3 linked regions of the Bremerella sp. P1 genome follow. Each later gene encodes a partner of the first gene's protein in a complex. Links are inferred from orthologs where the notes say so. Each region holds a gene or a part of one and is shown on either strand. Other genes may lie near its edges.

Region 1 (4,887 bases):
TAATCGCGATCACCTGGCCGATCGGCTTCAGGCCAAACTGTGAAAACGCGTGCGTCAGATACTGCATCGGACCGCCGAGGATCGTACCGTCCGGCTTTACCTCGCGGTACATCTGACCGAGGGTACACTCGACGAACTTACTGGTCATGCCAAAGAAGCCGCACAGCAGCATCCAGAAGAACGCCCCAGGTCCACCGGCCGACATGGCAATGGTCACACCGGCGATATTACCCAGGCCCACCGTCGCGGAAAGGGCCGACGCAAGCGCTTGAAAGTGAGTAACTTCGCCCGGCTCGTCCGGGTTGTCGTACGTTCCGCGGACGATGCTGACCGCGTGGCCAAATCCCCAGAAGTTGACGAACGCGAAGAAGAGGGTGAAGAAGACCGCACCACCGGAAAGCCATAGCACCACGATCGGAGCCCCGCCGACGTACTCGGTAAACAGGTAAGGAGTATCTTCCGGATTGCCACCGCTGAGAGCCAACTTCCCTTCGTGGGCGCGCTGTTGGATCTGCTCAGGGGTCAGCCAGGTCGATTCGTCTTCATTGAGCGAGTTGCGCAGCTTGGTGACCGGCTGGAAGGTGATCTTGTCCCCTTCCTTGATCCGCACGTACTTGGTTGAGTTGTTGATGATGTACAGAACGTAATCGACCGGCTGTTCTTTCTCTTTGCCGGCGGCGTCGGTGCGATTCAGAACGCCGATGCGATAGATTCGGTCGGAGCTTGGCGAGGTGGCGATCTTGCCCAGGTCGGCCCACTCTTGGATCTTTTCTTGGTTGATCTCGTCCGGCAGATCGGCTGGCTTGCGGACCTTGCTGTTCTCGGCGATGACGAAGGGGCCGTCGGTGCCGCGATCGCGAACGTAGTAGACGACGTCGTCCATCTGAGCGTACTGCCGCTCGGTCGAGAAGACGCGGTAGAAAAGCGTTTGAGCCATCTTACCGACCATCCACTCAAACGGCTTATCGAAGTACTGAAACGCCGTCCAGGGTTCGGTGTCGGTCAGGTTCACCGCCGCTGGGTAGCTATCGTCTGAGGAGGCTTTCGGCGCTTCTGCCGGCTGATCCTGATCCTTTGGAGCGGCTTCTTCCGCGACCGGCTCTTCCGGCGGATTATCCTGGCCGTAAGTTGCCACAGGAAAGAGCGAAAGAGCGACGAGCGTGAGCAGCGCCACATGCCAAGGCGTGGAGAGTCGACTTGCGATCATGCAATATTCCCAAACTGCCAACCTTCCTGATTCGACATGGGGCCCGCCGGATGAATGAAGGTTGTTCTAGTAGTCGTTCCGAATTGGATGAGCTGGGGCGATTAGGGGGCAGTAGTTGCCGTAATTTCTAACCTGTATCGTGGCAAGGGTTTACGTCAACGGTTGTCAGGGGGTCGCGATTTAACGAATATATACTTGTCAAAAATGCGATAATCCCTAACATTAGGGTACTGACACAACTTAGCGATACGGCTAGCAGATTGCCAGTCGTCCGAGAGCGATTTTAAGCGAATGAGCATCAATTCCGCGCAAAATGACACACGCTGGGCCAACGAGGTCTTCCCGACCGACTTGGTCGTGCTTGATCTATTGCGGAAGACTCCGTCGCTGACCACCGCCGAAATGGCCGTCGCGATGGAAGTCACGGCGACTGCTGTTCGTCAACGCTTAAATCGTTTGATGGGACAAGGTTACGTCGAACGAATTGCTGCCAAAGCAGGCCGCGGCCGACCGACCCACAAGTATCGCCTGACCACCAAAGGTGAGCGGAAAACGGGTGCCAACTACGCCGACCTGGCGATGGCCCTCTGGGACGAGATTCGTTCCATCGAAGATCCCGACGTGAAGCAAGGGCTCATTTCGCGACTCGCCAAGCGACTGGTCGGGATGTACGCCAGCCAGATTCACGGCGAAGACGCCCACGAGCGGATTCACGACCTGATGGCTTTGTTCATCGGTCGCCAGATTCCGCTGGAATACGACGAAGACACCGAGGGCAAGTCGGTCCTTAACGTACTGGCCTGTCCTTACCCCGATTTGGCCGAGCAGGATCGAGCGGTGTGTGCCCTCGAGAAAGCGATGTTCGCCGAGTTGGTGGGACAGAACATGAAGCTGAGCCATTGCCGGCTCGATGGCGAAGGTTGTTGCACCTACGAGTTGACGCAAATCAACTCGGAAACTGAAAGCGTGTAGCATGACCAAGCCATGGATTGAAGGTCGCTTCGAAGAGAACGTCATCACGACGACCATCGAACAGGCCATCAATTGGGGACAACAGGCAAGCATTTGGCCCATGACGTTTGGGTTGGCTTGTTGTGCGATCGAAATGATGGCCGTTGGGGCGAGTCGTTACGACATTGACCGCTTCGGTGCCGGAGCGTTTCGAGCTTCCCCGCGCCAAGCAGACTTGATGATTGTGGCGGGTACCGTCACGTACAAAATGGCCAGCCGAGTTCGGCGGCTATACAACATGATGCCCGATCCGAAGTACGTCATTGCCATGGGCGCTTGCACCGTGGGTGGTGGTCCTTACTTCAAGTATGGGTATCACGTGGTCAAAGGAGTTGACCTGGTTGTGCCCGTGGACGTTTACGTTCCCGGATGTCCTCCACGGCCGGAGGCACTGTTGGAAGGGTTGATGCGAATTCAGGATAAGATCCGCGGACATCGCATTAATAAGAAGGACGGGGTTCGCGTCGATGACGAGTTGCCCGTGCCACACCATTCCGGTTATGTCGAAGCGGCAGGATCGGAAAACCCGCTGACCCAACATCAAAAACATACTGGTAAATAACTTCCATGACGCCTCCCCCGGCGTTACCTCCGTTGAGACTCGAAAAGAGCGAATAGTCACGAATGACCGACGTATTGAAGATTGAGAATTTACACGTTTCGGTAGAAGAGAAACCGATCCTCAATGGCGTGAACCTGGAACTGAAGCGTGGTGAAACGCATGCTCTGATGGGCCCGAACGGTTCCGGTAAGAGCACGCTCGGTTTCGCCATTATGGGGCATCCCAAGTACGAAGTGACCGAAGGTCGCATTCTGCTGAACGATGTCGACGTCACTGAATTGGAAGCCGACGAACGTGCCCGACTTGGCTTGTTCATGGCCTTCCAGCGTCCGATCGCCATCCCTGGCGTTCGCCTGGCGGACTTCCTGCGTCATGCGACGACCAACGTCCGGAATCCAGAGCGTAAGGAAGGGGAAGACCTCATCCCGATGCGTGAGTTCCGTCGCGAAATCAAAGAGAAGATGAACCAGCTTCAGATGGACACCGAGTTCGCTCGTCGTTACGTCAACGATGGCTTCTCGGGCGGTGAAATGAAGCGGGCTGAAATCCTTCAGCTGGCCATGCTGCAGCCGAAGTTCGCCATCCTGGACGAGACCGATAGTGGTCTGGACGCCGACGCCGTGCGTTTGGCCAGCCAGAGTATCGCTCAGATCGGTGGCGAAGAGATGGGCCTGTTGATCATCACTCACCATGACAAGTTGCTCGAACACAACCCACCCTCGCATGCCCACGTGATGCTCGGTGGACGTATCGTCGAAAGTGGCGGCGTCGAACTGGCTCACGAACTGCATTCCAGCGGTTACGATCGCGTTCGCAAGGCATATCCGGAAGCGGCTGCCATGGAACGTGCGATGCAAGAAGAGGAAGAGCAAGCGGTTTAATCACGGATCATTTAGTCACTGGGCGAACGACTCGCCTTCGCCGCCTGAACTGCGACCAGGCACAACACGCGAAGCACCCCATCAATCGCCTTCGACGATATTCAATAGTTTGGAGAGACTATGGCCACCGATATTACTGACACCGGCGTAGAAAGCCCGATCGGTGAAATCAACAAGTACGATTTCCGCACGACCAGCAAGGGTGTCTTCAAGGCCAAGAAGGGATTGAATGCCGAGATCGTTAACCAGATCTCGGACATCAAGGAAGAACCGGATTGGATGCGGAAGTTCCGTTTGGACTCGCTGGAGATCTTCAACTCCAAGCCGATGCCCAAATGGGGCGGCGACATCAATCTCGACTTCCAGGACATCTACTACTACCTCAAGCCGACCGAGAAGCAAGGCAAGACGTGGGACGATGTGCCGGCCGAGATCAAGGAAACGTTTGAAAAGCTGGGCATTCCCGAAGCCGAACGTCAATACCTGGCTGGCGTGAAAGCTCAGTTCGAGAGCGAAGTGGTGTATGGCTCGCTGCAGGAAGACCTCGCCCAGAAGGGTGTTATCTTCACCGATACCGACACGGCCCTGCGGGAACACCCAGAGCTGCTGAAGGAGTACTTCGGTACGGTCATTCCGCCGCACGACAACAAGTTCGCTGCCCTTAACTCGGCCGTTTGGTCCGGTGGTTCGTTCATCTACGTTCCTCCTGGCGTCGAAATCGAATTCCCTCTGCAAACCTACTTCCGTATCAACGAAGAGAGCATGGGGCAGTTCGAGCGTACGCTGATCATCGTCGATGAAGGGGCGAAGATTCACTACGTCGAAGGTTGCACCGCTCCGATGTACTCGTCGGAAAGTCTGCACTCGGCCGTGGTGGAAGTGATTGCCAAGAAGGGTTCGCGTTGCCGTTACAGCACGATCCAGAACTGGGCGAACAATATCTACAACCTGGTGACCAAGCGAGCATTGGCATACGCCGACGCGACCATGGAATGGGTTGACGGTAACCTGGGTAGTCACCTGACGATGAAGTACCCGGCTGTTTACCTGATGGAACCAGGTGCTCGTGGCGAGATCCTTTCGATCGCATTCGCCGGTAAGCACCAGCACCAGGATACCGGTGCGAAGCTGGTTCACTGTGCTCCAAACACGTCCGGACAGATCATCTCTAAGAGTATCTCGAAGGATGGCGGTCGCGGTAGCTATCGCGGACTGGTTCGCGTCGA
Region 2 (3,000 bases), 3.5 Mb from region 1 along the record:
TTGGAATGGGTCTGCGGAGCGCGGCTTACCTATAGCTATATCACGCCAGGAGGCGTGACGGCGGACTTGCCGTCGGATTGGATTGATAAGTGCAGCCAGTTTCTGGATCAATTCGAGCCCCAGATTCCTGACTATCACACGCTGCTGACCACCAATGCCATCTTCATCAAGCGAACCACAGGCATTGGAATCATGTCGGCCGATATGGCAATTGCGTACGGTTGCTCGGGGCCTGTGCTACGAGGTTCCGGCGTCGATCACGACCTGCGTCGGGATGGTGAGCCTCGCTACACATCGATGTATGAGGGATACGAATTCGAGGTGATCGTCGAGAAAAGTGGCAGCTATCCCAAAGACCAGGTTTATCCGACGGTTCCAGATGAGGCCGTGCTGGGTGATTGTTGGCACCGTTTCTACGTGCGGATGCTTGAGGTGATTCAAGCTATCAAACTGATCCGGCAGGGAATGGACTTTTATCGTAAGGCGAGCGGCGACTGGGGTACGCCCATCAAGCTGGCGACCAAATTGCCCCAAGGCGAGGCCTATCTCGAGACGGAATGTCCTCGGGGGCAGATGGGTTTTTATGTTGTCTCCGACGGTGGCGACTCGATTCCTCGCCGAGCCAGGGCTCGCAGCAGCTGTTTCAGTAATCTTTCCGTGGTGGAAGAGCTTTGTCGTGGCGGGTTGATCGCCGACATCCCGGCAATTGTTGGATCGCTAGATATTGTCATGGGGGAAATCGATCGCTGATTCGCCGGCGACTCGCTGAGAAAGTTCGAGATTGACGGCTAAGTAGTTTTCGCCGGGGGCCTGGACCGGTATCATGAGGAACCGGGAAAAGACAGTGTTTTGCCCCGATTTTTTACGCACAAGGAAAGCGCGCACGTGGGAGAGTTCTTCGCAGGTTGGTTTCCTGCAGGATGGGAATTCCTGGGGTACACGGTCGCCGCGCTGATTCAAGCTTTCTTGCTGGTCAATGTGATCGCTCTTGGTGCGTTCGTATTCATCTGGGCTGAACGAAAAGTCTCTGGCCGTATTCAAGATCGCCTGGGACCAACTCGCACTGGCGGAGCATTTGGGTGGCTTCAATCGCTGGCCGACGGGATCAAGCTTCTCTCAAAGGAAGACTTGATGCCGAAGGATGCTGATCCCATCCTCTTCAAGCTCGCTCCCTACGTGGCGTTCGCTGCCAGTTTTTCTGCGTTCATGGCCCTCCCCTTCGCTTCCGGCTGGGTGGCTTTGCATCTGAATATTGGCCTGTTTTTCCTGATCGCTGTTCTAGGCTTAGAAGTCTTCGGCGTGATCTTGGCAGGCTATTCATCCGGTTCGAAGTGGTCACTGTTTGGTGCCATGCGACAGGCAGCCCAGGTCGTTAGTTATGAAGTGCCGCTGGGAATCTGTGTGATCGTTCCCTTGATGATCTGTGGAACAATGGACCTGGTGGCCATCGGTGATCAGCAGCGTGGCTTGTTTACCAATTGGCTCATCTTCCACGATCCTTTCATCTTCGTCGTCTTCTGGGTTTACTTCACCTGTGCCGTTGCGAGCGTGAATCGAGCCCCGTTTGACTTGGCCGAAGCTGAAAGTGAACTCGTTGCCGGTTTTCTCACCGAGTATTCCGGTATGCGGTGGAGCCTGTTCTTCATGGCCGAGTATGGCTCGATGATCCTGGTTTCGGCTTTGGCCGCCATCCTGTTCTTCGGTGGGTGGAACGGCCCGATTCCCATCTTCAGTGCCTTGATGGATTGGTTCCCTGACTACCTCGGCAATTGCTGGTGGTTTAGCTCGATCGCCAATATGTTTGGTGTTCTCTGCCTTTTATTAAAAGCATCTATCGGCGTGATTGCCATGATGTGGGTGCGTTGGACGTTTCCTCGCCTGCGTGTCGATCAGGTGATCACGATGTGTCTGAAGTACTGCGTTCCGATCGCGGCCGTCTGCTTATTGGGCGTGATGTTCTGGACTGCACTGGGCGTTCCTTTCTTCAACGATCTATTACCGGCTCAAGAGCGGTCACTGGTTCGCGAAGGCTGGTTTAAAACCGGCGAGAAGCAAGCCGATGCACTCCTTGAGTCGCTTTCGGCTTCCACCGACGAGGAAGGAGACGTTGAATGACTCCCCTTCTCGCAGCGACCAGTGAAGTGGCGATCAACTGGCACACGGTGATGTTCTATGTCATTTCGTTGTGTGCTTGCGGATTTGCCGTAATCGTGGCGATGACGAACAACATCGTGCGTATGGCATTCGCGTTGATTGTCAGCCTGGCGGCAACCAGCGGTTTGCTGTTTCTCGCGGGAGCCTATTTCGTCGGCGCTATGCAGTTGATGATCTACGTGGGCGGAACGGTCGTGCTGTTGATATTCGGCGTGATGCTCACCGCGCAAAAGGCGTTCATCACAATGCGGACCCAAGCAGGCGACTGGATCCTGGGCTTGCTCGTTGGCGGGACCTTGTTGGCCGTTTTAGTGCAACTGGTTTTTCTGATTCCACAGTGGCAAAGCTCAGATTATCAGTCCGTCGCCGATAAGCAGTTGCTGGCTTTCGCAGAGGAGCTTAAGAGTCAGCAAGATCGCGGAGAAGAGATTACCCCAGAGCAGCGGCGCAAACTGGAACTGTTGGCAGCGAAGGCCAGCGAAGGAATGCCGCAGCGAACCGGAGAGATTGGTTTGGCCCTGGTCGGCGTGCGGGCGGACAAGATTGAAAGTGAAGAAACCGGATTGGCGGGTTACCTGCTTCCCTTTGAAATCATTTCGGTGCATTTGTTGGTGGTGTTGGTCGGGGCAGCGTACTTGGCCAGAGCGAAACGGCATCATCACGGAGGCGACCACCTATGAGCTTTCTGAGCGAACCGATCGGATTATCGCACTACCTGGCGGTCGGAGCATTTCTGTTCGTCACCGGCATCGTGTGTATGGCCACCAAGCGGAATGCCTTGGGCATTTTGATGGGCATTGAACTGGTGCTCAACGGAGCGATCGTCAACTTCGTGGGCTTTGCGAG
Region 3 (2,919 bases), 3.5 Mb from region 1 along the record:
CATGAAGAACAGGCTCCACCGCATACCGGAATACTCGGTGAGAAAACCGGCAACGAGTTCACTTTCAGCTTCGGCCAAGTCAAACGGGGCTCGATTCACGCTCGCAACGGCACAGGTGAAGTAAACCCAGAAGACGACGAAGATGAAAGGATCGTGGAAGATGAGCCAATTGGTAAACAAGCCACGCTGCTGATCACCGATGGCCACCAGGTCCATTGTTCCACAGATCATCAAGGGAACGATCACACAGATTCCCAGCGGCACTTCATAACTAACGACCTGGGCTGCCTGTCGCATGGCACCAAACAGTGACCACTTCGAACCGGATGAATAGCCTGCCAAGATCACGCCGAAGACTTCTAAGCCTAGAACAGCGATCAGGAAAAACAGGCCAATATTCAGATGCAAAGCCACCCAGCCGGAAGCGAAGGGGAGGGCCATGAACGCAGAAAAACTGGCAGCGAACGCCACGTAGGGAGCGAGCTTGAAGAGGATGGGATCAGCATCCTTCGGCATCAAGTCTTCCTTTGAGAGAAGCTTGATCCCGTCGGCCAGCGATTGAAGCCACCCAAATGCTCCGCCAGTGCGAGTTGGTCCCAGGCGATCTTGAATACGGCCAGAGACTTTTCGTTCAGCCCAGATGAATACGAACGCACCAAGAGCGATCACATTGACCAGCAAGAAAGCTTGAATCAGCGCGGCGACCGTGTACCCCAGGAATTCCCATCCTGCAGGAAACCAACCTGCGAAGAACTCTCCCACGTGCGCGCTTTCCTTGTGCGTAAAAAATCGGGGCAAAACACTGTCTTTTCCCGGTTCCTCATGATACCGGTCCAGGCCCCCGGCGAAAACTACTTAGCCGTCAATCTCGAACTTTCTCAGCGAGTCGCCGGCGAATCAGCGATCGATTTCCCCCATGACAATATCTAGCGATCCAACAATTGCCGGGATGTCGGCGATCAACCCGCCACGACAAAGCTCTTCCACCACGGAAAGATTACTGAAACAGCTGCTGCGAGCCCTGGCTCGGCGAGGAATCGAGTCGCCACCGTCGGAGACAACATAAAAACCCATCTGCCCCCGAGGACATTCCGTCTCGAGATAGGCCTCGCCTTGGGGCAATTTGGTCGCCAGCTTGATGGGCGTACCCCAGTCGCCGCTCGCCTTACGATAAAAGTCCATTCCCTGCCGGATCAGTTTGATAGCTTGAATCACCTCAAGCATCCGCACGTAGAAACGGTGCCAACAATCACCCAGCACGGCCTCATCTGGAACCGTCGGATAAACCTGGTCTTTGGGATAGCTGCCACTTTTCTCGACGATCACCTCGAATTCGTATCCCTCATACATCGATGTGTAGCGAGGCTCACCATCCCGACGCAGGTCGTGATCGACGCCGGAACCTCGTAGCACAGGCCCCGAGCAACCGTACGCAATTGCCATATCGGCCGACATGATTCCAATGCCTGTGGTTCGCTTGATGAAGATGGCATTGGTGGTCAGCAGCGTGTGATAGTCAGGAATCTGGGGCTCGAATTGATCCAGAAACTGGCTGCACTTATCAATCCAATCCGACGGCAAGTCCGCCGTCACGCCTCCTGGCGTGATATAGCTATAGGTAAGCCGCGCTCCGCAGACCCATTCCAACAGATCGAGAATCTTCTCTCGTTCGCGAAACGCATAGAGAAACGGACTAAACGTTCCAAGGTCTAATCCGTACGTCCCCATGCCTACCAAGTGACTAGCAATCCGGTTCAGTTCCGCGATCATCACGCGCGTGTGCCGAACTTTCTCAGGCAAGTCGTAGTTCAGCAGTTTCTCAACTGCCAGCGACCAACCGAGATTCATGTTCATACCGGCCAGGTAATCCATCCGATCGGTATAGGGAACAAATTGCCGCGGCGTGAGATTCTCGCCGATCTTCTCGGCACATCGGTGCAAGTACCCGATGTGTGGTACGGCTTCCGAAACAACCTCGCCATCGGTTCGCAACACGAGCCGCAGAACACCGTGGGTGCTCGGATGCTGCGGCCCCATGTTCACCAACATCTCGTCAGTGCGAACATCGAGTTCAATGATTTCGGAATGATTCGCGTTGGACATTCAACGGGCTTTCAACGAACTAGCGTCCACGGATTCCGTGATACTCGAGCGGCATTTCGTAGTCTTTGCGGAGAGGATGTCCGACCCAATCTTCCGGGCACAAGATCCTCCTCAGATTGTGATGCCCGACAAACAGCACGCCGGACAGGTCGTAAGCCTCGCGCTCGTGCCAATCGGCAGTTCTCCAAATGCTGGCAACCGAAGGGAGTTCCGGAATATTGCCTTCGACGTCATCCTTCCACCTTGGAAGCATCACTTTGATAACGCCGGTCGTCTTATGGCGAATACTGGAAACGTGATAAACGACTTCTAGGTGAGGTTGCCACTTTGCCTTGGCAGCTTTCTTCGGGTCTGTCTCACAATAGTCGACCACGCAAATCGAATTCAGGTAGTCGAACGCGATCGCAGGCTCCTCCTTGAGGTAACGGCACACTTCTACCAACCCAGCAGGTGAGACTTCGATCCAAGGATCGACATTTTCAAGATTCGCACCAGAAATCTTCTCTCCGAAACGCTGCTTGAGTTTCTCGATGAAGGTTTCGTCGATCATGCTTGCGTACTACTTTCCGGAACTATCACGGCGTTGTTGCCACTTGAGTCGAGTCTCGCCAGCTTGATTTAGATTTGGTGCGCGTGTGCGCATGCCCAGCCATCGATCGCACCCAATCGAGATCACCACGTTTCCAAACGTACGCAAACCCAACCATGAGGACTGCGAAAAAGACCATGATGTCCGCTACGCAGGTCCAAACTAATTTCGACGCGGCAGACTGGGCCTCGGCGTTACTTTGGGCAACGTCCTTCGATGCTAACAGC

What was found.
Region 2: the proteins of PSR63_RS00245 (region 1) and nuoH are in contact, whole or in part, in a crystal structure (PDB 6Y11), measured with the Thermus thermophilus proteins. The link is inferred for Bremerella sp. P1 from one-to-one orthologs. Residues at the interface, in WP_096411117.1 of Thermus thermophilus: Arg16, Glu17, Gly18, Leu24, Leu27, Val28, Trp30, Gly31, Arg32, Asn34, Ser35, Trp37, Thr54, Asp55, Ala56, Asp59, Ala61, Arg62, Phe63, Gly64, Glu66, Val67, Phe68, Arg69, Ala70, Ser71, Arg73, Gln74, Ala75, Asp76; in WP_096411122.1 of Thermus thermophilus: Arg36, Val44, Arg45, Met46, Gly47, Pro48, Asn49, Arg50, Val51, Leu57, Gln58, Ala61, Asp62, Ile64, Lys65, Ile67, Phe68, Lys69, Glu70, Ile72, Val74, Glu223, Ala224, Glu225, His233, Thr234, Glu235, Tyr236, Ser237, Trp241.
Region 3: the proteins of PSR63_RS00245 (region 1) and PSR63_RS15020 are in contact, whole or in part, in a cryo-EM structure (PDB 6KHJ), measured with the Thermosynechococcus vestitus proteins. The link is inferred for Bremerella sp. P1 from one-to-one orthologs. Residues at the interface, in WP_011056552.1 of Thermosynechococcus vestitus: Leu46, Met47, Tyr48, Thr50, Ala51, Cys52, Phe54, Ile55, Glu56, Ala58, Ala59, Ile61, Gly62, Ser63, Arg64, Phe65, Asn76, Pro78, Thr89, Thr91, Lys93, Met94, Ala97, Leu101, Met123, Phe124, Ser126, Asp127, Ser128, Tyr129; in WP_011057128.1 of Thermosynechococcus vestitus: Pro17, His18, His19, Pro20, Ser21, Met22, Val25, Arg27, Met29, Thr31, Ile38, Asp39, Cys40, Glu41, Pro42, Val43, Ile44, Gly45, Tyr46, Leu47, His48, Arg49, Gly50, Met51, Lys53, Ile54, Asn57, Arg58, Pro65, Tyr66.

Annotation. Positions count from the first base shown.
Region 1 is NZ_CP118164.1:61,522-66,408, reverse strand. The notes cover bases 1,046-3,980. They hold PSR63_RS00245 (NADH-quinone oxidoreductase subunit B), read left to right. Parts: upstream 1,046-2,180; coding sequence 2,181-2,780; downstream 2,781-3,980. Other genes in these bases: sufB (Fe-S cluster assembly protein SufB), read left to right, coding at 3,782-3,980; sufC (Fe-S cluster assembly ATPase SufC), read left to right, coding at 2,843-3,661; PSR63_RS00250 (helix-turn-helix transcriptional regulator), read left to right, coding at 1,499-2,179; PSR63_RS00255 (alanine/glycine:cation symporter family protein), read right to left, coding at 1,046-1,207. Also shown: more of PSR63_RS00255, read right to left, coding at 1-1,045; more of sufB, read left to right, coding at 3,981-4,887. UniProt on the Escherichia coli protein: NDH-1 shuttles electrons from NADH, via FMN and iron-sulfur (Fe-S) centers, to quinones in the respiratory chain. The immediate electron acceptor for the enzyme in this species is ubiquinone.
Region 2 is NZ_CP118164.1:3,567,922-3,570,921, forward strand. It holds nuoH (NADH-quinone oxidoreductase subunit NuoH), read left to right. Parts: upstream 1-885; coding sequence 886-2,115; downstream 2,116-3,000. Other genes in the region: PSR63_RS15020 (NADH-quinone oxidoreductase subunit D), read left to right, coding at 1-750; PSR63_RS15030 (NADH-quinone oxidoreductase subunit J family protein), read left to right, coding at 2,112-2,834; nuoK (NADH-quinone oxidoreductase subunit NuoK), read left to right, coding at 2,831-3,000. UniProt on the Escherichia coli protein: NDH-1 shuttles electrons from NADH, via FMN and iron-sulfur (Fe-S) centers, to quinones in the respiratory chain. The immediate electron acceptor for the enzyme in this species is believed to be ubiquinone.
Region 3 is NZ_CP118164.1:3,566,650-3,569,568, reverse strand. It holds PSR63_RS15020 (NADH-quinone oxidoreductase subunit D), read right to left. Parts: upstream 2,104-2,919; coding sequence 898-2,103; downstream 1-897. Other genes in the region: PSR63_RS15010 (NADH-quinone oxidoreductase subunit A), read right to left, coding at 2,679-2,919; PSR63_RS15015 (NADH-quinone oxidoreductase subunit C), read right to left, coding at 2,123-2,653; nuoH (NADH-quinone oxidoreductase subunit NuoH), read right to left, coding at 1-762.